2 linked regions of the Halorhodospira halophila SL1 genome follow. The protein of the gene in region 2 interacts with the protein of the main gene of each other region in a pairwise test. Links are inferred from orthologs where the notes say so. Each region holds a gene or a part of one and is shown on either strand. Other genes may lie near its edges. The genes, in order: HHAL_RS06200 and clpB.

Evidence for each region.
Region 1: the proteins of clpB (region 2) and HHAL_RS06200 interact in binary tests that used the Escherichia coli proteins (3 or more experiments, as listed by UniProt). The link is inferred for Halorhodospira halophila SL1 from one-to-one orthologs.

What each region holds. Positions count from the first base shown.
Region 1 is NC_008789.1:1,319,494-1,330,107, forward strand. Bases 2,078-5,058 are described here. They hold HHAL_RS06200 (sulfurtransferase TusA family protein), read right to left. Parts: upstream 3,695-5,058; coding sequence 3,461-3,694; downstream 2,078-3,460. Other genes in these bases: glnA (glutamate--ammonia ligase), read right to left, coding at 2,078-3,324; HHAL_RS06205 (tRNA (5-methylaminomethyl-2-thiouridylate)-methyltransferase), read right to left, coding at 3,681-4,745; glyQ (glycine--tRNA ligase subunit alpha), read left to right, coding at 4,877-5,058. Also shown: glnG (nitrogen regulation protein NR(I)), read right to left, coding at 1-680; glnL (nitrogen regulation protein NR(II)), read right to left, coding at 673-1,746; more of glnA, read right to left, coding at 1,909-2,077; more of glyQ, read left to right, coding at 5,059-5,791; glyS (glycine--tRNA ligase subunit beta), read left to right, coding at 5,784-7,874; gmhB (D-glycero-beta-D-manno-heptose 1,7-bisphosphate 7-phosphatase), read left to right, coding at 7,883-8,431; HHAL_RS06225 (lysophospholipid acyltransferase family protein), read left to right, coding at 8,428-9,174; gyrB (DNA topoisomerase (ATP-hydrolyzing) subunit B), read right to left, coding at 9,224-10,614. UniProt on the Escherichia coli protein: Involved in thiosulfate metabolism.
Region 2 is NC_008789.1:2,444,811-2,461,504, forward strand. The notes cover bases 590-3,737. They hold clpB (ATP-dependent chaperone ClpB), read right to left. Parts: upstream 3,403-3,737; coding sequence 790-3,402; downstream 590-789. Other genes in these bases: HHAL_RS11275 (SDR family NAD(P)-dependent oxidoreductase), read left to right, coding at 590-708; HHAL_RS11285 (diguanylate cyclase), read right to left, coding at 3,506-3,737. Also shown: more of HHAL_RS11275, read left to right, coding at 1-589; more of HHAL_RS11285, read right to left, coding at 3,738-4,792; peptidoglycan editing factor PgeF, read right to left, coding at 4,795-5,538; 23S rRNA pseudouridine(1911/1915/1917) synthase RluD, read right to left, coding at 5,531-6,472; HHAL_RS11300 (outer membrane protein assembly factor BamD), read left to right, coding at 6,541-7,302; glnB (nitrogen regulatory protein P-II), read right to left, coding at 7,326-7,664; HHAL_RS11310 (NAD+ synthase), read right to left, coding at 7,747-9,363; sucD (succinate--CoA ligase subunit alpha), read right to left, coding at 9,372-10,244; sucC (ADP-forming succinate--CoA ligase subunit beta), read right to left, coding at 10,270-11,445; HHAL_RS11325 (PP0621 family protein), read left to right, coding at 11,604-11,873; HHAL_RS13675 (pilin), read right to left, coding at 11,965-12,420; HHAL_RS11335 (RNA ligase partner protein), read left to right, coding at 12,574-13,194; HHAL_RS11340 (REP-associated tyrosine transposase), read right to left, coding at 13,155-13,640; HHAL_RS11345 (Tex family protein), read left to right, coding at 13,793-16,189; HHAL_RS11350 (excinuclease ABC subunit UvrA), read right to left, coding at 16,266-16,694. UniProt on the Escherichia coli protein: Part of a stress-induced multi-chaperone system, it is involved in the recovery of the cell from heat-induced damage, in cooperation with DnaK, DnaJ and GrpE. Acts before DnaK, in the processing of protein aggregates.

The sequences.
Region 1 (10,614 bases), 1.1 Mb from region 2 along the record:
CGCCCGCGGCGAGTCTGCTGCGCCCCGGTGAAGGCCCCCTTTTCGTGCCCGAAAAGCTCTGATTCCATCAGGTCGTGAGGGATGGCGGCCATGTTCAGAGCGACGAAGGGACCGTCGGAACGCGGGCTGTGGCGGTGCAGCGCGCGGGCCACCAACTCCTTGCCGCTACCGGACTCGCCGGTGAGCAACACCGTGACGCTGGAACGCGACAACCGACCGATGGCGCGAAACACCTCCTGCATGGCCGGCGCCTCACCGAGGATATCGGCGGAGCCTCCCCCCGCGGCTTCCGCCGCGGCGCCCTTGCGCCGACTGGCGATGGCCCGGCCCGCCAGATCCACCGCCTCGTCCACATCGAAGGGCTTGGGGAGGTACTCGAAGGCGCCGCCCTCGTAGGAGCTAACCGCCGCATCGAGATCCGAATAGGCGGTGATCACGATCACCGGCAGTTGCGGCGTGGACGCCTGGACTTGCTGGAGCAGATCGTGACCGCCCAGCCCCGGCATGCGCAGATCGGTGATCAGTACATCGGGCTCTTCCCGGCGCAGCGCCTCCAGCGCCGCATCGCCGCTCTCGAAGGTGCGGACACCGTGGCCGGAGCGGCGCAGCGCCTTCTCCAGCACCCAGCGGATGGACCGGTCATCGTCCACCACCCATACCTGCGATTCGGCCTCAGTCATTTTCCGTCTCCATGGGTAACCAGATGGTGAACACCGTGCGCCCCGGTTCGCTGACGCACTCAATCAGGCCACCGAGGCGGCTGACCAGGCTCTGCGCAATGGGCAGTCCCAAACCGGTACCCTCGGGGCGCGAGGTGACCATCGGATAGAAGATCTGCTCCTGCTGATCGAGGGGGATCCCCGGCCCGTCGTCGATGATGTCGATGCGGGCCACCAGGCGGTGGGGCTTGTCGGCGATGGTGAACTGACGCTGGGTGCGCGTACGCAGGGTGATGGTCCCCCCTGGCCCGGTGGCCTGACGGGCGTTGCGCACCAGGTTGAGCACCGCCTGGACCAGGTGATTGTGCTCGGCGGTGACCGGCGGGATGCTCGGATCGTAGTCGCGCTGGAGCGCCACCGCTGGCGCCTCTGCGCGGCCTTCGGCATCCTCGGCGATGACCAGCGAACGGACGCGCTCGAGGACCTCATGGATGTTGACCGGCTCCTCACGGGCCGGCGCATTGGGACCGAGCAGGGCGTCCACCAGCTGCTGCAGGCGGTCCGCCTCGCGGATAATGACCTGGGTGTACTCGCGCTGGTCGCGCTCCGGGAGCTCGGCCTCCAGCAACTGCGCCGCGCCGCGCAGGCCGCCGAGCGGGTTCTTGATCTCGTGGGCCAGTCCGCGGATCAGCTCCTGTACGGCACGATTCTGTGACAGCAGGTGCTGTTCGCGGGTAATACGGGCGTGACGGTCCACCTCGGCGATCTCGATCAGCACCCGTTTGGCGGAGACCGGGGTGATGGTGCAGTCGACGGTCACCGGGCGATCGCCGCGGACCGGAAGGCGACGTTCGCGCTGGGTGTAGGCCCCGCCGGTACGCTGGGTCTGGCGGATGAGCTCTTCGAGCAGTTCCGCCCCGCGCAGTGCCGTCCCCAGGGTCTGGCCCACCACCTGTCGGCTACTGACCCGGAACAGCGTCTCGGCGGCGTGGTTGACGTGGAGGATACGCACCCGGTCATCCACCAGCAGGACGGCGGTCGTCAGCTCCTCGAGGATCTGCGATGGGTCGCGCTCGTGATCTTCCATGTCCATCCCTGTGCAAAGCCCGGGCCACCCCGACACCCCCGATGGGCGCGGTCGGATGCACGCGCAGGCGTACGGTGACTGCACCATCCGGGTGCAATGCAATAAAAAGGGGCGGCAGCCAGCCGGCCCCGCCCCCTGTACACAGCATCCGCCCCGAAGGGTTTAGACGCTGTAGTACATGTCGAACTCCACCGGATGGGTGGTCATGCGCAGGCGCGTGACGTCGTCCATCTTCAATTGGATGTACGCGTCAATCAGGTCGTCGGAGAAGACTCCGCCCTGCTTGAGGAACTCGCGGTCGTTGTCCAGGGCCTCGAGCGCCTCGTCGAGCTGGAAGGCGACCTTGGGGATCTCCTTCTCCTCCTCCGGCGGCAGGTCGTAGAGGTCCTTGTCCATCGCCTCGCCGGGGTGGATCTTGTTGCGGATGCCATCGAGACCGGCCATCAGCATGGCGGCGAAGGTCAGGTACGGGTTGCCTGTGGGATCCGGGAAGCGGACCTCGATCCGCCGCGCCTTGGGGTTGGCCACATAGGGCACCCGCACCGAGGCGGAGCGATTGCGCGCCGAGTAGGCGAGCAGCACCGGCGCCTCGAAGCCGGGCACCAGGCGCTTGTAGCTGTTGGTGGAGGCGTTGGCGAAGGCGTTGATCGCCTTGGCGTGCTTGATGATGCCGCCGATGTAGTAGAGCGCCTCCTCGGAGAGCCCGCCGTACTGGTCCCCGGCGAAGATGTTGTTACCGCCCTTGGAGACCGACTGGTGCACGTGCATGCCGCTGCCGTTGTCGCCCACCAGCGGCTTGGGCATGAAGGTGGCGGTCTTGCCGTAGGCGTGGGCGACGTTGTGCACGCAGTACTTGAGCGTCTGCAGCTCGTCGGCCTTCTTGACCAGGGTGCGAGCAGCCACGCCGATCTCGCACTGCCCAGCGGTCGCCACCTCGTGGTGGTGGACCTCCGGCTCCAGGCCCATCTCCTCCATCGCCTGGCACATGGCGGCACGGATGTCGTGCAGCGAGTCTACCGGCGGTACCGGGAAGTAGCCGCCCTTCACACCGGGGCGGTGGCCGATGTTGCCGTCTTTGTAGACCCGCTCGGAGTTCCAGCCGGCCTCTTCGGAGTCGATCTTGTAGAAGGTCCCGCTCATGTCGGCGCCCCAGCGGACGTCGTCGAAGACGAAGAACTCCGGCTCGGGACCGAACAGGGCGGTGTCACCCACGCCGGTGGAGGCCAGGTATGCCTCGGCGCGCCGGGCCACCGAACGCGGATCCCGGTCGTAGCCCTGCAGGGTGCTCGGCTCGAGGATGTCGCAGACCAGATTCAGGGTGGGTTCATCGTAGAAGGGGTCGAGGGTGGCGGAGTCGGGATCGGGGAGCATGATCATGTCCGACTCCTGGATCCCCTTCCAGCCCTGGATCGAGGAGCCGTCGAACATGGAGCCGTGTTCGAACAGATCCTCGTCGACCTGGGAGGCCGGCAAGGTCACGTGCATCTCCTTGCCGCGGGTGTCAGTAAAGCGAAGGTCGACGAATTTGACGTCTTCGTCCTCGATCAGCTTGAGGACATCTTCTCCGGTACGCGCCATAAGCTCACAGCCTCTGCAAAGGAATCAATTGGGCGGAGCGTGCGCCGGGAAGGTGCAAAGCCCCGCAGCCGCGACTTATTGTGGGGCATTTCGCGGCCCAACGCACCCGCGGCGTGACGCTGCGCCCGCGCAGTGGTCACGAACCGCCGACGCGGATGCGAATCCGATGCTCATCGCCCGTCTCGCGGGCACCCACGACCTCGTGGCCATGGACCCGGCACCAGGCAGGGATATCCTCCAGGGCCCCGGGGTCCGTAACCACCACCTCGAGCTCGTCGCCGACGCTTAGCCGAGCCACCTGCGCCTGGGTGCGAATCACAGGCAGGGGGCAAAGGAGATGGCGGCAGTCGAGTTCTTCAGTCGTCGCCATGGGCGCCTCCCACATACCACGCGTCGGGAACGCTATCGGTCGCCATGGGCGGCACCGAGAGCGCTCGTACCTGGCCGTCCGTATCCTCGAATTCCAGATCCACCTGCTCGGCGTTGCGGCCGGAGGAGTAGCGAGCCACCAGACGGGCGGCCAGTTCCAGGTCGTGGTCGTCCACGGGGCCGTCGATCAATGCCACCGGCCCACCGTGGCTAATGGTGCGCAGATGCGGGTAGGAGCGCTTATAGCCCTGCAGGAAGCGGGTCTCTCCGGCTTCGCGGGCAATGATCAGCTTGAAGTGCTCGCGCGGGCGCAGATGCCGCCCGACCTTGAGGAGCATGATGTCGTCCAGATCGTAGGCCCGAGCGCCGCGCGCCTGCCACAGATCGGCGAGCTTGGCCGAGTAGGAAGCGTCAGTAAGGAAACAGCAGCCGCCGGCAGGCTGCGCCCAACTCTCGAGCCCCAGGCTGCGCGCCAGCGCGAACTGCGGCTTCCGCGACCGACCGTGCAACTCATAGAGGCGCTCACGGTCCACCCAACCCTCGCGCTCGGGGCGGGTCGGCTCGAGGAGTTTCGCCGAAAGCGGACGCAGAAGGAGGTCTTCGACCTGGGCATCGCGGGTGATCACCGGCAGCTTGTCCCGCGTCTGTGATTTGGGCCGCTGACCGATGACCTCACCGGTGACGATGAAGTCGAAGCCGTTGGCCTGGATCCACTCGCGGGCCTTGCCCACCATGAAGACCTTGCAATCGAGGCAAGGGTTGAGGTTGGCGCCATAACCATAGCGGGGATTGGTCAGGACCTCCTTGTACTCCTCGATGACATCGACGATGTGCAGCGGCATGCCCAGCTGCTCGGCCACCCACAGCGCGTTGTTGCGTTTGGGGCGATCCTGGTCCTTGCCGCGGATGGCGTGGGTGTGTCCCTCGACGCAGAAGCCGGTGTAGAAATTGATCCCCTCCACATGCACGCCCTGATCCTGGACCACGCGGGCGGCCAGCATGGAGTCGAGACCCCCGGAGATGAGTGCGACGGCTTTCGGTTGCTCGGGCATGACACGCGGTTGTATCGGAATGGAAGCGAAATTCTACCAAACCCGCCGTTGAGCCCGTGCAAGTGCCCGGCACAGATCGCTATACTGCGCCGCTACTGCGCACAGAGCCGACGGGACCAACGGAGGCGAGCTTGGCCGAGTTACCGCGGGACTTTCAGGAACTCATCCTCAACCTACAGCAGTACTGGGCCCGGCAGGGCTGTGTGGTATTGCAGCCGCTGGACATCGAGGTGGGCGCCGGGACCTTCCACCCGGCAACCTTCCTGCGCGCCGTGGGCCCGGAGCCCTGGCACGCTGCCTATGTCCAGCCGTCACGCCGGCCCACCGACGGGCGCTACGGCGACAACCCCAACCGCCTGCAGCACTACTACCAATTCCAGGTGGTGCTCAAGCCATCGCCGGCGGATTTCCAGGAGCGCTACCTGGGCTCCCTGGAGCAGCTTGGCATCGATCCACAGATCCACGACATCCGCTTCGTCGAGGACGACTGGGAGTCCCCCACCCTGGGCGCCTGGGGCCTGGGCTGGGAGGTGTGGCTCAACGGCATGGAGATCAGCCAGTTCACCTACTTCCAGCAGGTGGGCGGGCTCGACTGCCGGCCGGTGATGGGCGAGATCACCTACGGGCTGGAGCGCATCGCCATGTACCTGCAGAACGTGGAGAGCGTCTACGACCTGGTCTGGACGCACACCGACGCGGGACCGGTGACCTACGGCGACGTCTTCCTGCAGAACGAACGCGAGCAGTCGGCGTACAACTTCGAGCAGGCGCCGGTGGAGGCCCTGCTTGCGGCGTTCGGACACCAGGAACAGGAGTGCCGACGCCTCGTCGAGGAGGGCCTGCCGCTGCCAGCCTACGAGCAGGTCCTCAAGGCCTCGCACACGTTTAACCTGCTCGACGCGCGGGGCGCCATCTCGGTCACCGAGCGCCAGGGCTACATCCTGCGGGTACGCAATCTGGCCCGCACCGTGGCGCAGGGCTACTACCAGTCGCGCGAGGAACTTGGCTTTCCGCTGCTGCAGGATAAGGAGTCCACCCATGGCTGAACGCCGCCCCCTGCTCATCGAGATCGGGACCGAGGAGCTGCCCCCCAAGGCCCTGCAGCGGCTGATGATCGCCTTCCGGAACGACCTGGCCAGCGCGCTCGAGGAGCAGCGCCTGCAGCCCGTGGGCGTTCAGGCATTCGCCACGCCGCGCCGGCTGGCCGTGCGGTTCGAGGGCGTGGACACCCGCCAGGCCGATGAACAGATCGAGCGTCTCGGGCCCAAGGTCGAGGCCGCTTACGACGCCGCAGGGCAGGCCACCAAGGCCGCCGAGGGGTTCGCCCGCTCCTGCGGCGTCGATGTCGATGCGCTCGACAGCGTGGAGACCGACAAGGGCCCGCGTCTGGTATGGCGGGGGGTCCAGCCCGGCGAGGCCACCGAGACGATCCTCCCCGGGCTGGTGGAGGCAGCGCTAGGCCGGCTCCCGATCCCTAAGCGCATGCGCTGGGGTAGCGGTGAGGTGGAGTTCGTGCGCCCCGTGCACTGGACAGTGGCCCTGCTCGGTGAACAGGTGATCCCCGGTACCATCCTCGGCATCCCCACCGGGCGGATCACCTACGGGCACCGCTTCCACGGACGCGGCCGCAGGGGCATCGAGATCCCTGAGCCGGGCGCCTACGAGCGGCTTCTGGAGGAGCAGGGACATGTGGTGGCTGACTTTGTCGAACGCCGGCGCCGCGTCGAGACCGGCGTCCGCCAGGAGGCAGAGCGTGCCGGCGGCGTGCCGGTGGGCGAGGAGGCACTGTTCGACGAGGTCACCGGGCTGGTCGAGTGGCCGGTGGCACTCTCCGGCGACTTCGACCAACGCTTCCTGAAGATCCCCGAGGAGGCGCTGATCTCCAGCATGCAGGGCCACCAGCGCTGCTTTCCCGTCCGCGGCACCGACGGCCAGCTGCTGGCGCGCTTCATCACCGTCGCCAACATCGAGAGCCAAGATCCCCAGCAGGTCCGTCACGGTAACGAGCGCGTGATCCGTCCGCGCCTGGCCGACGCCGAGTTCTTCTGGCAGCAGGATCGCCGCCTGGCCTTGGGCGAACGGCTCGAGCAGCTGCGTCAGGTGGTCTTCCACCGTAGCCTGGGCGATCTGCACGCGCGCAGCCAGCGGATCAGCCGCCTGGCAGGCTTGGTGACCGAACGGATCGGGGCGGACGTTGAGGCAGCCCGCCGGGCCGGATTGCTAGCCAAGTGCGATCTGGTCACCGAGATGGTCGACGAATTTCCCGAGCTACAGGGGATCATGGGCGGTCACTACGCCCGCGCCGACGGCGAGGGCGACGCGGTGGCTGCGGCCATCGCCGCCCACTATCGACCGGCCTACGCCGGGGATGCACTGCCTGAGACTCCGGAGGGGCAGGCGGTCAGTATCGCCGATCGCATCGATACGCTGGTCGGGATCTTCGCCGCCGACGGCGCCCCCTCGGCGGACAAGGACCCGTTCGGGCTGCGGCGGGCCGCCATCGGTCTGCTGCGCTGCCTGATCGAGGGCGGCCACGATCTGTCGCTGCGCGAATTCCTCGATACCGCAGCCGGGATGATCGCCGACGAGTGCGGCGTGAGCACCGAAGGCATCGCCGAACAGGTTGCCGCTTTCTGTCACGAGCGGCTGCGCGGCTACTATGCCGAGCGCGGCTACGCCGCCGAGGTCTTCGAAGCGGTGGCAGCGGTGGCTCCGTCGTCGCCCCTCGATTTCCACCGCCGCCTGGTGGCGTGCTCGACGTTCCGCGAGCGCAGCGAGGCGCAGACGCTCGGGGAGGCGAATAAGCGCATTGGCAACATCCTGCGCCGTGCCGAGGTCGACCCGCAGACCCGGCCCGAGGCCGTCGAGGCGGACGGCGAGGCCGCCGAGCGGGCACTGGCCGAGGCGCTGCGCGAGGCGTGGTCGGTGGCAGGTCCTCGGATCGACCGCGGCGAATACGATGCCGCCCTCACGGCGCTGGCAGAGTTGCACGGGCCGGTGGACCGCTTCTTCACCGACGTTATGGTGATGGCCGAGGATGAAGCTGTCCGCCAACGCCGGCTGGAACTCCTCGGAGCCGTCCGTCACGCCTTCCGCGCCGTGGCGGACCTCTCCCACCTGCCGGGCTGAGCGCCGCCATGCCGTGGGTCATCCTCGATCGGGATGGGGTTATCAACCACGACTCCGACGCCTTCATCCGCAGCCCGCAGGAGTGGGTGCCCATCCCGGGCAGCATCGAGGCCATGGCCCGGCTGACCCGGGCCGGCTGGCGGGTGGCCATCGCCACCAACCAGTCGGGGCTGGCTCGGGGATTGTTCAACGCAGAGACGCTGGCGGCGATTCACGACAAGCTGGAGCGGACCGTCGCCGCCCGGGGCGGACGCATCGACGCGCTCGCCTATTGTCCCCACGGCCCGGACGACGGCTGCACCTGCCGCAAGCCAGCTCCGGGGCTCTACCGAGAGCTGGCCGATCGTCTCGGCGAACCGTTGCAGGGGGTCCCGGTGATCGGCGACTCGGCCCGGGACTTGGAGGCCGCCGCGGCGGTGGGGGCGCGGCCGGTGCTGGTGCGCACTGGTAAGGGCGAGGGTACGCTCGCCCGTGCGGGCCTACCTCCGGGGACGGAGGTCCACGCTGATCTAGCGGCGGCTGTGGCAGCGCTACTCGAGGAGGGAGAAGGGGCATGAAGGTCAAGGGCGGTACCCCGCGCGAATGGGTTGGCAGCGCACTGCACCTGGGGCTCATGGCCCTGACGGCACCGCTGTGGGCAATACTGGGCATGCTGACCTACCCGCTGGGCTACCGACTCCGCTATCGCTTTCTGACCGCCTGGGGACGGCTGGTGATCGAGTCGGCGCGCTGGCTTTGCGGGCTCGACTACCGGGTCCACGGCCTGGAGAACCGCCCCGACCACGCCGCCGTCGTTATGGCCAAGCACCAGTCGGCTTGGGAGACGCTAGCGCTGCTCCAGTGGTTCTCGCCGCAGACGTGGGTGCTCAAGGAGTCGCTGATGCGCATCCCCTTCTTCGGCTGGGGGCTGCGGCTGCTTGAGCCCATCGCCATCGACCGCAAGGCGCGGGGGACCGCACGGCAACAAGTGATCGAACAGGGGACCGACCGCCTGCAACGGGGCCGCTGGGTCGTGGTCTTTCCAGAGGGGACGCGCGTGCCCCCGGGACAGAAGGGCCGCTACCGTAGCGGCGGGGCACAGCTGGCGATCCGCGCCGGTGTCCCGGTGGTGCCCGTCGCCCACAATGCCGGTCGCTTCTGGGGCCGGAACAGCCCGTTGCGGCGGGCTGGACAGATCCAGGTCCATGTCGGCCCGCCGGTCGCCACCGAGGGCCGCAGCGCGGAGGAGGTGACCACGGAGGTCGAGGCGTGGATCGAGGCGCGGATGGCGGAGCTGGAGAGCCGCCCAGCGGCCCGGTAACCGGCGGCGGCCCCTCCGGAGCGACCGCCGGTCCGGAGGGGCATCGGGATCAGACGTCGAGGTTGGAGACCGCCAGCGCGTTGCGCTCGATGAAATCGCGCCGCGGCTCGACATGATCCCCCATCAGCGTGGTGAAGATCTCGTCGGCGGCCACCGCATCGTCGATGGTCACCCGCAGGAGCCGGCGGGTCTCCGGGTTCATGGTGGTCTCCCAAAGCTGATCCGGATTCATCTCACCCAGACCCTTGTAGCGCTGGATGGTCTGCCCGCGCTTGGCCTCCTCCATCAGCCATTCCACCGCCTCGCGCAGGCTGGTAACCGGCCGACGGCGTTCGCCGCGAACCACCTCGGCCCCTTCGTGGAGGAGGCCGTCCAGCAGCGAGGCCAGGGCCTTCAGGGTGTCGTACTCCGCCGACAGGAAGAACTGCGGATTGAAGCGGTACTCCTGATCCAGACCGTGGCGACGCCGGGTCACGATGGCCTCCTGGAAGCCCCCATCCGGGCCGCGCTGGACCGTCACCCGATAGCGCATGCTGGCATCCGTGGCGGCTTCGACCTGCTGCACCAGTTGATCGAACCACGCCTGCATGGCCTGGGCGTCGGTGATGTCGTCCTCGGTACGCGGCGCCAGCGTGGTCATCTGCTCGAGGATCGCCGAGTCCCAGCGCCGCGAGACATGCTCGATGAGCTCCATGGCCTCGTAGTAGCGGCGTGCCAGCCGACCGAGAGCCTCGCCGCTGATCGGAGGTGCGCCCCCGCCAGGGTGCAAGGCTGAGCCGTCCAGGGCGAGCTCCAGGAGATACTCGGTCAGCTCGCGTTCATCCTTGACGTAGTGTTCCTGTTTGCCGCGCTTGATCTTGTAGAGCGGTGGCTGGGCGATATAAACGTTGCCGCGCTCGACCAGCTCGCGCATCTGCCGGTAGAAGAAGGTCAGGAGCAGGGTGCGGATGTGGGAGCCGTCCACATCGGCGTCGGTCATGATGATGATCCGGTGGTAGCGGAGCTTGTCCGGATCGAAGTCGTCACGGCCGATGCCGCAGCCGAGCGCGGTGATGAGGGTGCCGACCTCCGCCGAGGAGAGCATCTTGTCGAATCGCGCCTTCTCGACGTTGAGGATCTTGCCCTTGAGCGGGAGGATCGCCTGGGTACGGCGATCGCGCCCCTGCTTGGCAGAACCGCCGGCGGAGTCGCCCTCGACCAGGTAGATCTCCGACTTAGCCGGATCGCGCTCCTGACAGTCGGCCAGCTTGCCCGGTAGGCCGGCGATATCCAGCGCGTCCTTGCGCCGGGTCATCTCCCGGGCCTTGCGCGCGGCCTCGCGGGCCCGGCTGGCCTGGATGACGCGCTCGGCGATGGCGCGGGCCTCCGGCGGGTGTTCTGCAAGGAATGTCTGCAGCGACTCGGAGAGGAGCGACTCGACGATGCCCTTGACCTCGGAGG
Region 2 (16,694 bases):
GACGCCCTGGCGCTGGACCTGACCGACAGCACCTCGATTGCCAGCGCGGTCCACGAGGTGGCGACGCGCACCGGCGGGCGCCTCGACGCGCTGTTCAACAACGGCGCCTACGGCCAACCGGGAGCGGTGGAGGACCTCTCCCGGGCGACCCTGCGCGAGCAACTCGAGACGAACCTGCTGGGCACCCACGAACTGACCACGCAGGTGCTGCCACTCATGCGCAGCCAGGGCCACGGGCGCATCGTGCAGAACAGCTCGGTGCTCGGCTTCATCGCCCTGCCCTACCGGGGCGCCTACGTCTGCTCGAAGTTCGCCCTGGAGGGGCTCACCGACACGCTCCGCCAGGAACTGGTCGGCAGCGGCATCCACGTCAGCCTGATTCAGCCCGGGCCGATCGCCAGCCGTTTTCGCGACAACGCCCACCGCGCCTTCCGCGCTCGCATCGACGCCGAGCACAGCGCCCACGCCCCCACCTACCAGGCCGTCGAACAGCGCCTGGCGGGCGCCGGCGCCTCGACGCCGTTCACCCTGGAGGCCGGGGCGGTGGCGGCCAAGCTGGCCCACGCCCTGGAGCATCCGCGCCCCAAGGCCCGCTACCACGTCACCGTGCCCACCCATCTGTTCGCGGCCCTCAAACGCCTCCTGCCCACCCGGTGGTTGGACCGGGTCTTGCTGGCGGCCACGGCCTCGGAACGCCGCCCCGGCTAATCCGACACGACTGTGCCCGGAGGGCCTCCTCCGGGCACAGTCCGGCACCGCTCGGGCGTGACCGCGGGCGGCGGTCGGCTCTCAGACCACCTCGCCCTCGATCACCGGCTCGCCGCGTTCGAAGCGGAACTCGCCGTCCTGCACGTCGACACGGATGCGATCGCCCTGCCCGAAGTTGCCCTGCAACATCTCCCGGGCCAGCGGGTTCTCCACCTCGTGCTGCAGGACCCGCTTGAGCGGGCGGGCACCGTAGACCGGGTCGAAGCCCGCTTCACCGATCCGGTCCAGGGCCACCTCACTGAGCTCCAGGGCCATGTCGCGCTCGGCCAGCCGCTCACTGAGATAGCGGACCTGGATGCTGGTAATGGCCCGGATCTGCTCCCGGGACAGCGGCCGGAAGACCACCACCTCGTCGATGCGGTTGATGAACTCGGGGCGGAACTGGGTCCCGACGATGTCCATCACCGAGCTCTTCATCCGCTGGTAGCTCTCCTCTTCCTCACCGGCCATGGTCTGGATGACCTCGGAGCCGAGGTTCGAGGTCATGACGATGACCGTGTTGCGGAAGTCCACGGTACGGCCGTGGCTGTCGGTCAGGCGGCCGTCGTCGAGCACCTGCAGCAGGACGTTGAACACGTCTGCGTGGGCCTTCTCCACCTCGTCGAGGAGGATCACCGAGTACGGCTTGCGCCGCACATGCTCGGTCAGGTAGCCGCCCTCCTCATAGCCGACGTACCCCGGGGGGGCGCCGATCAGCCGGGCCACGGAGTGCTTCTCCATGAACTCGGACATGTCGATGCGCACCATGGCCTCTTGGGTATCGAAGAGGAATTCAGCCAGCGCCTTGCACAGCTCGGTCTTGCCCACGCCGGTCGGACCGAGGAAGAGGAACGAGCCGTTGGGCCGATTCGGATCCGACAGCCCGGCCCGGGAGCGACGGATGGCGTTGGCCACTGCGCCGATGGCCTCGTCCTGACCAACCACTCGCTCGTGCAGCGCCTCTTCCATGCGCAGGAGCTTGTCCCGTTCGCCCTCGAGCATCTTGGAGACCGGGATGCCGGTCCACTTGGAGACCACCTCGGCGACTTCCTCCTCGGTAACCCGGTTCCGCAGCAGCTTCATGTCGTACATGTCCGCCTGGGCGGCCATGTCCAGCTGCCGCTCCAGCTCGGGGATGCGGCCGTACTGGAGTTCGGACATGCGCTGCAGGTCACCGGCCCGACGGGCGGTCTCGACCTCCTGGCGGGCGCGCTCGAGCTCCTCCTTGATCGATTGCGTGCCCTCGACGGCCGCCTTCTCGGAGTTCCAGATCTCCTCGAGGCTCTGGTACTCCTGCTCCAGCTCGCTGATCTCATCCTCGAGGGTCGCCAGCCGCTTCCGGGAGGCGTCGTCGTTTTCGTTCTTGAGTGCCTCACGCTCGATCTTCAGCTGGATCAGTCGGCGCTCAAGCCGATCCATGGACTCCGGCTTGGAGTCGATCTCCATCCGGATCCGCGACGCCGCCTCGTCGACCAGATCGATGGCCTTGTCCGGCAGGTTGCGGTCCGTGATGTAACGGTGCGACAGCGTCGCCGCCGAGACGATGGCCGGGTCGGTGATCTCGACGCCGTGGTGAACCTCGTAACGCTCCTTGAGCCCGCGCAGGATGGCCACCGTATCCTCGACGCTGGGCTCATCCACCAGCACCGTCTGGAAGCGGCGCTCCAGGGCGGCGTCCTTCTCGATGTTCTCCCGGTACTCGTTGAGGGTGGTCGCACCGATGCAGTGGAGCTCGCCCCGGGCCAGGGCCGGCTTGAGCATATTGCCGGCGTCCATGGCGCCCTCGGCCTTGCCGGCACCGACGATGGTATGGAGCTCGTCGATGAAGAGGATGATCTGCCCCTCCTGCTGGCCGAGCTCCTTGAGCAGCGCCTTGAGGCGCTCCTCGAAATCGCCGCGGTACTTGGCCCCGGCGAGCAGTGCGCCCAGATCGAGGGAGAGGACGCGCTTGTTCTTGAGGCCCTCCGGCACCTCGGCGTTGACGATGCGCTGGGCCAGGCCCTCGACGATGGCCGTCTTGCCGGTACCCGGCTCGCCGATGAGCACCGGGTTGTTCTTGGTCCGGCGCTGAAGGACCTGCACCGTGCGCCGGATCTCGTCGTCGCGGCCGATCACCGGGTCGAGCTTGCCCTGCTCAGCGCGCTCGGTCAGGTCGATGGTGTACTTCTCCAGCGCCTGGCGCTGCTCCTCCGCGTTGGGATCGTCCACAGCCTGACCGCCACGCACCTGCTCGACGGCCTGCTCCACCGGCGCCTTGGCCGCGCCGGCCTGCTCGAGGATCTGCGCCAAGCGGCTCTTGCCATCCTCGAGCACGGCGAGTATGAACAGCTCACTGGAGAGGTATTGGTCCTTGCGCTTCTGCGCCAGCTTGTCGGTGAGGTTGAGCAGGCGCCCCAGCTCGTTGGAGAGGTGCACCTCCCCGCCGGTCCCCGTGACCTGCGGCATGTGCTCCAGGGCCTCCCCGAGCTGGGAGCGGAGCTTGTTGAGGTTGACCCCGGCCTGCTGGAGCAGCGGACGAACGCCGCCGCCCTCCTGATCGAGCATGGCCATCATCAGGTGAACCGGCTCGATGAACTGGTGGTCACGGCCCACCGCCAGGCTCTGCGCCTCGGCGATGGCCATCTGGAATTTGGTGGTCAGCTTGTCCATCCGCATTGCTCTACCCCCTTGGCCGCATGTCGGGCCGACGATCCGGTTCACCGCACGTTGGCGATGGCTTGACCCTTGTCAGGATAGATGGGGCGGCGAGGATGGGTTTTCAATCCGTCTCAGGCAGGACCGCGACGCGGTTGCGCCCCTGGCGCTTGGCCTCGTACATGGCCAGATCGGCGGCTTTCAGAGCCTCCTCCACCGAGCCGCCCTCGAGCACGGCCACCCCGACGCTGGCACTGGTCGTGATGGTCTCGCCCTCATAGACCAGCTCCAGCGTCTCGATGCCGTTGCGAATCCGTTCGCCTAGGGTTCGGGCACCGGCCGTATCGATCCCCAGGGTGAGGATGTAGAACTCCTCGCCCCCAGAACGGACCAGCACGTCGGCACGCCGGACGGTATCGCGCAGCTGGTCAGCGACCCGCTTGAGCACCGTGTCACCGCCGAAGTGGCCCAGGCGGTCGTTGATCGACTTGAAGTGGTCGAGGTCCACCACCAGCGCCCCCAGCGGCTGCTGGGTGCGCCGCGCCGTCTCGCCCAGCTGCTCAGCGATCTCGTCGAGGTAGAGCCGGTTGTGCAACCCGGTCAGCGGATCCCGCCGGGCCCCTTCCCGGGCCTCGCGCAGCAGTTCCATGAGGTCCACGTTCTGATTGACGCGGACACTGAGCTCCTCTTCGAGGAAAGGGCGGGTCAGGAAGTCATCGGCCCCGGCCTTGAGCAGCCGCGCGGAGAGCAGCCCGGAGCCGTGACTGGAGACCCCGATGATCCCTAGCCGTTGCGTGGTGTGTCGACGGCGCAGCTCCCGGATCAGGGTGATGCCGTCCATCCCCGGCATGTTCTGGTCGCAGAGGACCAGCCGGATGGGGGTGTCGGTCTCGGCGTCGATCTGCTGCAGCGCCTGCTCGCCGTCGCCGGCCTCGTAGCAACAGAACCCCCAGCGGCCGAGGAGGTGGACCAGATAGGCCCGCGCCGAGCGGGAGTCGTCAACCACCAGCACCCCGATGTCGTGGTTGCGATGGATGCGATGCAGGGTGCGCAGCACGGAGTCAATGGCATCCGGGGCGTCCTTGAGGACGTAATCGCAGACGCCGGCGGCGACGAGCTGGTCGCGCAGGTCGTCTTCGATGGTGGCGGTCAGGACCACCGACGGGATCTGCCGCTCCACCAGGTCCCCGGCCACCTCGCCGTGGGGCGCATCCGGCAGATCCAGATCGAGCACCGCGGCACTGATGCGCTCCGCATGGGTGTGCAGCCACTCCCGAGCCGCTGCGCGGCTGCCGGCGACCAGCGCCCGCAGGCCCAGGGCGTCCTCGATGCGCCCGGCCAGCCAGCCGGCCACGGCACGGCTATCCTCCACCACCAGGACGCAATCGGCGACGCGCTGCTCCTCGACCATGCTCACGGCTCCTCTCGGTAGACCAGGCTTGCCATCCGGCCGGTCGGTCCATCCCGGCGATGGGAGAAGAAGCGCGCCCGATCCGTGTACGTGCACCAGCCTCCGCCGTGTACCGCGGCCACTCCGGCCGCCTGCAGGCGGCGCCGTGCCAGACGGTAGAGGTCAGCGTACCAGCGATTCGCGGCGCCGGGGATAAAACCTTCTGCAGCACCGGGATCTCGGGCGGTGAACGCCTCGACCACTTCTGGCCCCACTTCGAAAGCGGTCGGGCCGATGGCCGGCCCCAACCAAGCGTGGAGCTCAGCGGCAGGCACTGGCAGCACCGCGACCACGGCCTCGAGCACACCCCCGGCCAGACCGCGCCAACCAGCGTGGGCGGCGGCCACGACCTGAGCGTCCCGGGCGGCGAAGAGCACCGGCAGGCAGTCCGCGGTGAGCACGGCACAGACCACCCCGGCGCGGTCGGTCCAGGCCGCATCGGCTCGGACTCCGCGTGCCACCCGGTGGGCCGCGACCACCTCGGCCCCGTGGACCTGCTCGAGCCACACTGGGTCGGCCGGCAATTCGGCGCAATCGCGCAGCAGGCGGCGGTTAGCAGCCACCGCCGCGGGATCGTCCCCGGTATGCGTGGCCAGATTGAAACTCGCCCAGGGCGCAGCGCTGTGACCGCCGGAGCGCACTGTGGTCAGGGCCCGAACACCATCCGGCACGGGCCACTGCGGCGCCAGAACGGGGCACTCAGCCATGGCGCAGGACCTCCAAGAGGCGCTCCCAGTCGTCTGGCGGCGGCGCTTCCCAGTGCATCGCCTCTCCGGTGCGCGGGTGCTCAAGGCGCAGATGCCGAGCGTGCAGGGCCTGACGGCGGAAGCCGTCGAGCACGGCGCGCAGGGTCTCGCTCGCCCCCTTGGGGTAGACCGGCCGGCGCCCGTAGACGGGATCGCCCACCAACGGCAGCCGGCAGTGCGCCATGTGCACGCGGATCTGGTGGGTGCGCCCGGTTTCCAGCTCCACATCGAGCAGGGTGTGGGCCGTGAACCGCTCGGCAACGCGGTAGTGGGTCACCGCCGGACGACCGGTCTCCACCACGGCCATGCGCTTGCGGTCCCGCGGGTGACGGGCGATGGGGGCGTCCACTCGCCCCCCGGCGGTGGGGCGCCCGACGACCACCGCCTGGTAACCCCGCCCCACCGTGCGCGCCTGAAGCTGCGCCACCAGTGCGTGGTGTGCCGCATAGGTCCGGGCCACCACCAACACCCCCGAGGTCTCCTTGTCCAGCCGGTGGACGATCCCCGCACGGGGCAGCGCCTCCAGCCCGGGGTCGTAATGGAGCAGGGCGTTGACCAGGGTGCCGCCGGGGTTGCCCGCCCCCGGGTGAACCACCAGGCCCGCCGGCTTGTCCACCACCAGCAGGTGGTCGTCCTCGTAGAGCAGGCGCAACGGGATGGGTTCCGGCGCCAGCGGGGTCTCCGGTTCGGGCTCGGCGTCCACGCTGATCTGCTCACCGGCATGAACCGGATCGCGGGGCCGGCGGACCGCGCCGTCGACGGTGATCCAGCCGGCCCGGATCCACTGCTGCAAACGGCTGCGCGAATAATCGGGGAAGAGCGCCGCCAGCACCCGATCCAGGCGCTGGCCGGCCAGCCCCTCGGGTACGGCGGCTTGGTGACGGGGTCGTTCCATACGTATAGTACGAGCCTTTGCTATCGCTACAATGACGGGCCTGCACAGGCCGCGGAGTCACGGAAATCATGCACCGCATTCAGCGCTGGGCGACGATCGCCCTGGTGGCACTCCTTGCAACCGGCTGTGCCGGGACTGACCCCGACGGGGCCGCCGAGCGCAGCGTCGAGGAGCTCTATACCGACGCCCGCAGCAGCCTGAGCTCCGGGAACTATTCGCAAGCCGTGGAGCGCTTCGAGAACCTGGTGGCGCGCTACCCCTTCGGCACGCACGCCGTGCAGTCCCAGCTGATGATCATCTACGCCCACTACCTGGCCGGCCAGCATGAATCGGCCATCGCTGCAGCGGAGCGCTTCCAGCGCATGCATCCGCGCAACGAGCATGTAGCCTACGCGCTTTATATGCGCGGCGTCTCCCGGCAAGCCCAGGGGCCGGGCGGTCTGGGCGATCTGTTCAACGTCGACGCCAACCTGCGCGACCCGGAACCGAAGCGTCGCGCCTTTGCCGACTTCCGCGAACTGACCGAGCAGTACCCGGACAGCGAGTATATCGACGACGCCGTCGAGCGCATGGAACAGATCCGCGTCGCGCTGGCCGAGCACGAACTCTACGTCGGACGCTTCTACCTGGAGCGCAGCGCCTACATCGCCTCGGCCAACCGAGCGCGGACGATCATCGCCCGGTACCCCGGGACCCCGGCCGTCCCCGAGGCCATGGGCATGCTGGCCGAGTCCTACCGCCGACTCGGGCTCGACCCCCTGGACGAGGACGTAGAGCGGGCGCTGCGGGAACGCCACGAGGTGCCCGCCCCGGAGCTCGGGGGGCGGTAGGCGGCGCCCCGCCCCAACCCGGGCTAGATGGCGTTCTCGTCCTCTTCCCCGGTACGAATCCGGATCACCCGCTCGACGTTGGTGACGAAGATCTTGCCGTCACCGATCTTGCCGGTCTGGGCGGCCTGGGTGATGGCCTCGACACAACGATCCACGTCGGCGTCCGAGACCACCACCTCGAGTCGCATCTTGGGCAGGAAATCGACCACGTACTCGGCGCCCCGATACAGCTCGGTATGCCCCTTCTGACGGCCGAACCCCTTGACCTCGGTAACGGTCATGCCCGTGATCCCGATGTCCGAGAGTGCCTCACGGACGTCGTCGAGCTTGAAGGGTTTGATGATCGCCTCGACTTTCTTCATGCGAGCAGCTCCTTGGGATGGGGCGCAATGGCTCTGGGTTCAGTGTTTCGGGCTCTGGACTCCACCCTCAGGGTAGCGTGAGCTAGTCGCTGCAGCCCTGACAACCGGACCAGCCCGAGGTAATCGGATATCGGCGGTCCCGCCCGAAGGCGCGCCGGGTCACCTTGACCCCGGGGGCCGCCTGGCGGCGCTTGTACTCGTTCCGGTAGAGCAGCCGGATCACCCGGCACAGCTCCACCGCGTCCAGCCCCTCGACGCGGATCTCGTGCTCGGCGGCGTCGTCCTCCAGATACTGGCGCAGCACGGCATCAAGCACCCGATAGGGCGGCAGGCTGTCGCTGTCCCGCTGATCGGCGCGCAGTTCCGCGGTGGGCTCGCGCTCGATGATGGCGGCGGGCACGGCAGGCCCCAGGCTATTGCGGTACTCGGCCAGGCGGTAGACGTCAGTCTTGTAGACGTCCTTGAGCGGTGCGAACCCCCCGCACATATCGCCGTAGAGGGTGGCGTAACCAACCGCCAGCTCGCTCTTGTTGCCGGCGGCCAGCAGCATCAACCCCAGCTTGTTGGAGAGCGCCATCAGGCAGTTGCCCCGGATGCGCGCCTGGATGTTCTCCTCGGTAGCATCCGCCTCCCGCCCGGCGAAGAGGGGGGCCAGGGCCTGCTCGTAGTCGGCGAAGAGCGACTCGATGGGGATGCTCCGATACTCCAGCCCCAGGGCCTGGGCCGCCGCCCGGGCGTCCTCCAGGCTGCGCTCGGCGGTGTAGCGGGTGGGCATCATGACCGCCAGCACCCGATCCCCGCCCAGCGCGTCGGCGGCCACCGCGGCCACCAGCGCCGAGTCGATCCCCCCGGAGAGCCCCAACACAACGCCGGAGAAGCCGTTGCCGCGGACGTAGTCGGCGGTGGCCCGCACCAGCGCCTGGTAGACCGCCGGCGGCCCTTCGACGGCCTCGGCCTGCTCGCCGTGCAGCGCACCCCCTTGCCAGTCCAGCGCATACAGCCCGTCGGCGAAGGCCGGGGCGCGTGCGCTCAGCGCACCGGTATCGTCCAGCGCGAACGAGCCGCCGTCGTAGACCACCTCGTCGTGACCACCGACGAGGTTGGCGTAGAGCAGCGGAACCCCGGTCTCGGCCACCCGCCGAGCCGCGACCCCCTCACGCTCGGCCTGCTTGCCGTCGTGGAACGGGGAGGCGTTGATGCTGACCAGCAGCTCGGCCCCGGCCGCTGCAGCCTCGGCGGCCGGCGTCGCCGCCCAGATGTCCTCGCAGATGGCCACCCCGATGCGCCGGCCGGCGACCTCGAGCAGGCAGGGGGCATCGCCGGCACGGAAGTGGCGGTTGTCGTCGAACACGCTGTAACTCGGCAGGCAGCGCTTGTAAGCCGCCCCCACCTCGGCGCCGTCGGCCAGGGCCACGGCGGCATTGCGCACCACGCCGTGGCGGTGCAGCGGGGCCCCGACCAGGGCGGTGACGCCCGTGCACGCCGCAGCGATCCGGGCCAGCGCCCGCTCCACCGCGGCGTGGAAGTCGCTGCGCAGCAGCAGATCGTCGGGCGGATAACCGGTGACGGCCAGCTCGGGGAAGACCACCAAGTCGGCCCCGAACTCGTCCCGCGCCCGGCCGATGGCATCGATGATCCGCCGGGCGTTGTCATCCAAGGCACCGACGGGAAAGGGCAGCTGAGCGACGACGATGCGCATGGTCTGCCTCAGCCCGCCACCAGCCGCCGGATGCGCTCGCCGATCTCGGTCGGCGAGCGCACGGTGGCCACCCCGGCCGCCTCCAGGGCGGCGAACTTGTCATCCGCCGTCCCCTTGCCGCCGGAGATGATGGCCCCGGCGTGACCCATGCGCTTGCCCGGCGGCGCGGTCACCCCGGCGATGTAGGCGACCACCGGTTTGCTCATGTGGTCGCGGATGAACGTGGCGGCCTCCTCCTCGGCGCTGCCGCCGATCTCACCGACCATGACCACCCCGTCGGTGTGCGGGTCGGCCTCGAACTGCTCCAGGCAGTCGACGAACGACATCCCCTGGATCGGGTCGCCACCGATGCCGACACAGGTGGACTGCCCCAGGCCGATGTCCGTGGTCTGTTTGACCGCCTCGTAGGTCAGGGTCCCCGAGCGGGAGACGATGCCGATCCGCCCGGGCAGGTGGATGTGCCCGGGCATGATGCCGATCTTGCACGCATCCGGGGTGATGACCCCGGGGCAGTTGGGCCCGATCAGCGCCACGTCTTCGCCCCGCAGGGCCTCCTTGACGTGCAGCATGTCCAGCACCGGGATGCCCTCGGTGATGCAGGCGATCACCCGGATCCCGGCGTCGGCGGCCTCGAGGATGGCGTCGGCGGCGAAGGGGGCCGGGACGTAGATCACCGAGGCGTCGGCGCCGGTCGCTGCGACCGCCTCGCGGACGGTATTGAACAGCGGGCGATCCAGGTGGGTGCCGCCGCCCCGCCCCGGGGTCACGCCGCCGACCACCTGTGTGCCGTAGGCGATGGCCTGCTCCGCGTGGAAGGTCCCCTGCTTGCCGGTGAACCCCTGCACGAGCACCCGGGTGCTCTGGTCGACGAGAATGCTCATGTTCTGCTCCTCTCTTGCCTGGGGCTCAGGCCACCTGACCGGCGATATCGACAATCTTGGCGGCGGCATCCGCCAAGTCGTCGGCGGGGATGAGGTCGAGCCCGCTGTCGGCGAGGATCTGCTTGCCCTGCTCGACGTTGGTGCCCTCCAGCCGGACGACGACGGGGACCTCCACCCCGACGTCCTGCACCGCGGCCACGATGCCCTCGGCGATCATGTCGCAGCGGACGATCCCGCCGAAGATGTTCACCAGGATGCCCTCCACCGAGGGGCTGGAGAGGATGATCTTGAAGGCCTCGGCCACCCGCTCGGCGTTCGTACCGCCGCCGACATCGAGGAAGTTGGCCGGGGCCCCGCCGTGGAGCTTGATCACGTCCATGGTGGCCATGGCCAGACCGGCCCCGTTGACCATGCAGCCGATGTTGCCGTCCAGGGTGATGTAGTTGAGGTTGTGCTCGGCGGCCCGGACCTCGGTCTCGTCCTCCTGGGTGAGGTCGCGCATGTCCTGGATCTGCGACTGCCGGCCGATCTCCACGGCGTTGTCGTCCACGGTCACCTTGGCATCCAGGGCCAGCAGCCGGCCCTCCCCGGTGACGATCAGCGGGTTGATCTCGACCAGCGACAGATCGCGCTCCAGGAACAGGCGGTAGAGCCCCTGCATCATCCGCGTCAGATCCCCCACCTGGGCCTTGTCGAGGCCCAGGGCGAACCCCAGCTGACGGCACTGGTACGGCTGCAGCCCGGCGGCCGGATGGACCCGCACGGTGTGGATGCGCTCGGGCTCGCTGGCCGCCACCTCCTCGATATCCATACCGCCGGCGGCCGAGACCATGAAGACCACCCGCTGGCTGGCCCGGTCGACCAGGGCGCCCAGGTAGAGTTCGCGGGCGATCTCCAGACCCTCTTCGACCAGCAGGGCGTGGATCGGCTGCCCGCGCCCATCGGTCTGGTGGGTGACCAACCGCTCGCCCAGCAGCGAGTCGGCGTAGCGCTCGATCTCGTCGCCCTCCTGGATCACCCGGACGCCACCGGCCTTGCCGCGCCCCCCGGCGTGGACCTGGGCCTTGACCACCCAGGCCGAGCCACCGAGCCGCTCGGCAGCGGCACGGGCCTCGGCGCTGGAGCGCGCCACATACCCGCGGGGGATGGCGATCCCCGCCTCGGTGAAGAGGTGCTTGGCCTGGAACTCATGAAGATTCATTGAACAGCTCCTCCCATGGGGTCGCGGTCGCCGGGCGGTCGATTATAGTGGTTCAGCGGCCGGCGCTTTTCAAAACCGTCCGGCCGTGCCAATTTGGTTGGCCGCGCGCCCGGGCCTCGAAGCCCGAGGGCTCAAGGTAATCACGGAAGCGCACGTGCATGCTAGGCCAGATCCTTCTTGTCATCCTGATCATCCTTGCCTGGATCGGGGCACGCAGCCTGCTCCAGAAGCGCCTGCGTCAAGATAGCGAGGAACGCGGCCAGACCGGCAGCTCCGGCGAGTCCGCACATACCGAGGAGATGGTGCGCTGCGCGCGATGCGGCGTCTTCTTGCCGCGCTCCGCCGCTTACCCCCGGGAGGGCGTCTACTTCTGCTCGCCGGAGCACCGGCAGCTCGGGCGGGACGAGCCCCCAGTCCGCCCCCGGTAGAAAGGCGCGCCGGGGCGTCCCAGAGCCCCCGGCACACCCCACCAAGCGCGACCCCGTACAGGAGGAGCCGGCTCGGCTCAGTTGGAGCCGATCATTCGGCGCACAGGCCGGTGGCCACATGCGCCAGGTCGTCGGGGAGATCACACGACCACGCCCCGCCCTCGTCCCATTCCGCGCCCGTAAAGGTCACGCTCTGACCGGCCAGTTCAGCGTTGACCCCCTGAGTCGCGAAGGTCATCTGCACCTCGACGTCGCCAGCATTGGTCTGCACCTCGATGTCGTTGATGTAGTCACCGCCGTCCCCCACCTGCTCCTCGATCCAATCCGAATTGACCCCTTCGGCGCCGCGGAGGTGGACCTCGGACTCCACGGCGGTGCGCACCCCACCGAACAGGGTCAACGCCTCGGTGAACTGGGTGCGAGCGACGTAGCTCTGGTACTGGGGGACCGCGATGGCCGCCAGCATGGCGATGATGGCCACCACGATCATCAGCTCGATCAGGGTGAAGGCGGCGCAGCGCCAGCGCCGCCGGATACACGTGTTCATGGCTCACCTCCCTGTGAGACCCGAAACGGAATGACTTGTGACACTGTGCTCCGGCTACGCCCGCGGCGGGTCGCGGAGGCCCGGGCTGATGGTCATCAAGCCGCGCAGGTTGTAACGTGCCGGAAGACACCCTGCCACGACGGGCCCGGAGCCATGCGCCGATTCGTGCTCGATACCAGCGTCTTCACCAACCCGGACGTCTACCTGCGCTTCGACGAAGAGCCGATGCAGGCCATCTCGGTCTTCCTCGGGCTGGCACGCCGCGCCGACGCCGAGTTCTACATGCCCGGACCGGTCTATCAGGAACTGTGCAACCTGCGCTCGATGGATCTGATCGGTGCCGAATTCGAGACCGAGGTCTACATCCGCTCGCCCCGGCGCTTCTCCATGACCATCCCCTCGGAGGTGCTCTACGAGTTCATCGAGGAGGTGCGCACCCGCATCCAGCGGGGCCTGCGCATCGCCGAGGAACACGCCCGGCAGGCGGGTCAGGCGGAGTCGCTGCCGCCGGAGCTGATCACCCAGCTGCGCGAGCGCTACCGCGAGGCCATGCGCCGCGGCATCCTCGATTCCCGCGAGGATATCGATGTGGTCCTGCTCGCCTACGAGCTGGACGCCACGCTGGTCTCCGCCGATGAGGGGATGCGCAAGTTCGCCGAACGCATCGGCATCAAGCTGGTCAACCCGCGCTACCTGCGCGGGGTGATGCAGAACCTGGCCGGCGACGACCCCGGTCACGCGCCCCCCTGCGGGCCGGACCAGCCCGCCGGGTAGAGCCCGGCGGCCAGGCAGCGCCGGTAGGAGCTGTAGCGCCACCCCTCGGGCCGGCCGACCAGCCCGCGGCGGACCGGCTCCCAGTGGATGTGGTCCAGCGCCTCCCGCCACGCCTCCGGATCCACGTCCCACCACGCCACGCCGGGCCGCCACAGCCGCCCGCGGGGCAGCCCGGGCCAGTGGCGCAGATGCCGGGTACAGTGGGCCTTGGCCGCCTGCCAGCGGGGGCGCGGATCGGGGTCATCCGGGGGCAGCCGCCACAGGCCGTGGACGGCATCGGGCAGGACCACGGCGGCATCCCAGACCAGCGGCCGGCGCCGGGCCACTTGCCGAAAAGCGGTCCGCAGCCGCTGCACGGCCTCCGGCCGGGCCAGCCAGGGATGGCGGCCGTGCGTGGTCAGGCAGAAGCGGACACACCGCCCCTGCGGGGACACCTCCTGGTGCATGCGCGCTCCTCCCTGAACGCGTCGCGCCCCTTTATCGTGCCAGGCCGCCAACGGCTGTCAATCGGCCGGGGCACAGCGGCGCGCGGCGCTGGCAGCCGGCAACGGCTCGGTTATCATGGCGCCTTTTCCACGGCACCGAGGTTTCACGAAAGATGGTCAGTGAGTCGATCCCGCAGCGCATCGCCCAGGAGCTGGGCGTGGGCAACCGGCAAGTCGAGGCCGCCATCGAGCTGCTCGACGGGGGCGCCACGGTCCCCTTCATCGCCCGCTACCGCAAGGAGGTCACCGGCGGCCTCGACGACAGCCAGCTCCGCTCGCTCGAGGAACGGCTGACCTACCTGCGTGAGCTCGACGAGCGCAAGGAGACGGTGCTCAAGGCCATCGACGAACAGGGCAAGCTCACCGACGAGCTGGCCGAGGCCATCCGGACCGCCGAGACCAAGACCCGGGTCGAGGACCTCTACCGCCCCTACCAGAAGAAGCGCCGCACCAAGGCGCAGATCGCCCGCGAGGCCGGGCTGGAGCCCCTCGCCGACACCCTCCTCGCCGACCCGAGCCAGGTCCCCGAGGAGGCGGCGGCGCCCTACGTCACCGGACCCGCCGAGGAAGGGCAGGAGACCCCGGCCGTGGCCGATGTCGAGGCCGCCCTCGACGGCGCGCGGCAGATCCTCATGGAGCGCTTCGCCGAGGATGCCGACCTGCTTGAGGAACTGCGCGACTACGGCTGGCGCAAGGGCTATCTGGTCAGCCGCGTGGCCGAGGGCAAAGAGAAGGACGGCGCCCGCTTCCGCGACTACTTCGAGCACGCCGAGCCGCTGCGCAAGATCCCCTCCCACCGCGCCCTGGCCATGCTCCGCGGGCAGAGCGAGGAGATCCTGCGCCTGGAGATCGCCTGGTCCGACGCCGAGGCCCGCGGCGAGAGCGACGAGCGCAGCGTCGGTGAGGCGGCCATCGCCCGGCGGTTCGCCATCGCCGACCACGGCCGACCGGCCGACGCCTGGCTGGCGCGCACCGTTCGCCTGGCCTGGCGGGCGAAACTCTCCACCCACCTCGACCTGGCCCTCAAGCGCCAGCTGCGCGAGCAGTCCGAAGAGGAAGCCATCCGCGTCTTCGGCGCCAATCTGGAGGATCTGCTGCTGGCGGCGCCGGCCGGCCCCAGGCCGACCATCGGCCTCGATCCGGGGCTGCGCACCGGGGTCAAGGTCGCGGTCATCGACGCCACCGGGGCCGTGGTCGATACCGCCACGATCCACCCCTTCACCAGCCGCAACAAAGACCCCGAGGGATCGCTCAAGAGCCTCGCTGACCTGGCCCGCAAGCACGAGGTGGGGCTGGTGGCCATCGGCAACGGCACCGCCTCCCGCGAGACCGACGCCCTGGTCGGTGAGCTGATCAAGCGCCACCCGGAGCTGGGCCTCCACAAGGTGGTGGTCTCGGAGGCCGGCGCCTCGGTCTACTCCGCCTCCGAGCACGCCTCGCGAGAACTCCCCGAGCTGGACGTCTCCCTGCGCGGCGCGGTCTCCATCGCCCGACGCCTGCAGGACCCCCTGGCCGAGCTGGTGAAGATCGAGCCCAAGTCCATCGGCGTCGGTCAGTACCAGCACGACGTCAATCAGAGCCACCTCGGGCGAAAGCTCGATGCGGTCGTGGAGGACTGCGTCAACGCCGTCGGCGTGGACGCCAACACCGCCTCGGCGCCGCTGCTCGCCCGCGTCTCCGGCCTCGGCCCGGGCCTGGCCGAGAAGATCGTCCAGCACCGCTTCGACAACGGCCGCTTCCGCACGCGCAAGGATCTCCAGGGGGTCCCGCGACTCGGCCCCAAGGCCTTTGAACAGGCCGCCGGCTTCCTGCGCATCCCCCAGGGCGACAACCCGCTGGACGCCTCCGCCGTCCACCCGGAGGCGTACCCGGTGGTCGAGCGGATCTGCGCCGAGACCGGCCGGAGCGTGGCCGATCTGATCGGCGACGAGGGCTTCCTCGGCGGCCTCGACCCGAAGGCGTACACCGACGAGCGCTTCGGCGAGCCCACGGTGCGCGACATCCTCGGCGAGCTCGCCAAACCGGGCCGGGACCCGCGCCCCGAGTTCCGTACCGCCGCCTTCCGCGAAGGGGTGGAGAAAATCCAGGATCTGGAACCGGGCATGGTCCTCGAGGGCACGGTGACCAACGTCGCCAACTTCGGCGCCTTCGTCGATATCGGGGTCCACCAGGACGGGCTGGTGCACATCTCCGCCCTCGCCCACGAATTCGTCCGCGACCCGCGCGACAAGGTCCGCACCGGGGACGTCGTCCAGGTCAAGGTCATGGAAGTCGACCTGGAGCGCCAGCGGATCGGCCTGTCCATGCGCCTCGACGACGACCCCAACGCCCAGGCCGAGGGGGGCCGCAAGGGGGCCAATGGCAAGGGCGCCTCGGCCGCCCGGGGCAAGGGCGATGGCTCCGGCAACAAGGCGACCGGGCGCGGATCGAAGAAGGGCAAGAAGCAGGAAAAGGCCGAACCCGCCACCGCCACAGCGCTGGCCGAGGCCTTCCGCAAGGCCCGCTCCTGAAGACCACCCGGTGGTTCCGGGGCGCGGCGGCCGGTCGCCGCGCCCCGGGGCGGCACTCCGGACGCAGGGCGGCGCCTTAGCCGCCCTGCGTCCCCCGCTCGGCAAGGAAGGCCTGCAGCGCCCGACCCGTGGGCGTATCCATGGCCGCCACCGCCTCCGGTGCCCCCGACCCGACGACGGACCCGCCGGCATCGCCACCCTCCGGGCCCAGGTCGATGACGTGATCCGCCTCGGCGATGACGTCCAGATTGTGCTCGATGACCACCACCGTATGCCCGGCGTCCACCAGGGCGTGGAAGACGTCGGTCAGCCGCTGCACGTCGGCGATGTGCAGCCCCACGGTGGGCTCGTCGAGCAGGTAGAGCGTCGGCGCCGCCTGTCTGGCCCGACCCGGTCCGCCGTCCACCGGCCGCGCCTTGGCTAGTTCGGTCACCAGCTTGAGCCGCTGCGCCTCACCGCCCGAGAGGGTCGGACTGGGCTGCCCCAGGCTGAGGTAGCCGAGCCC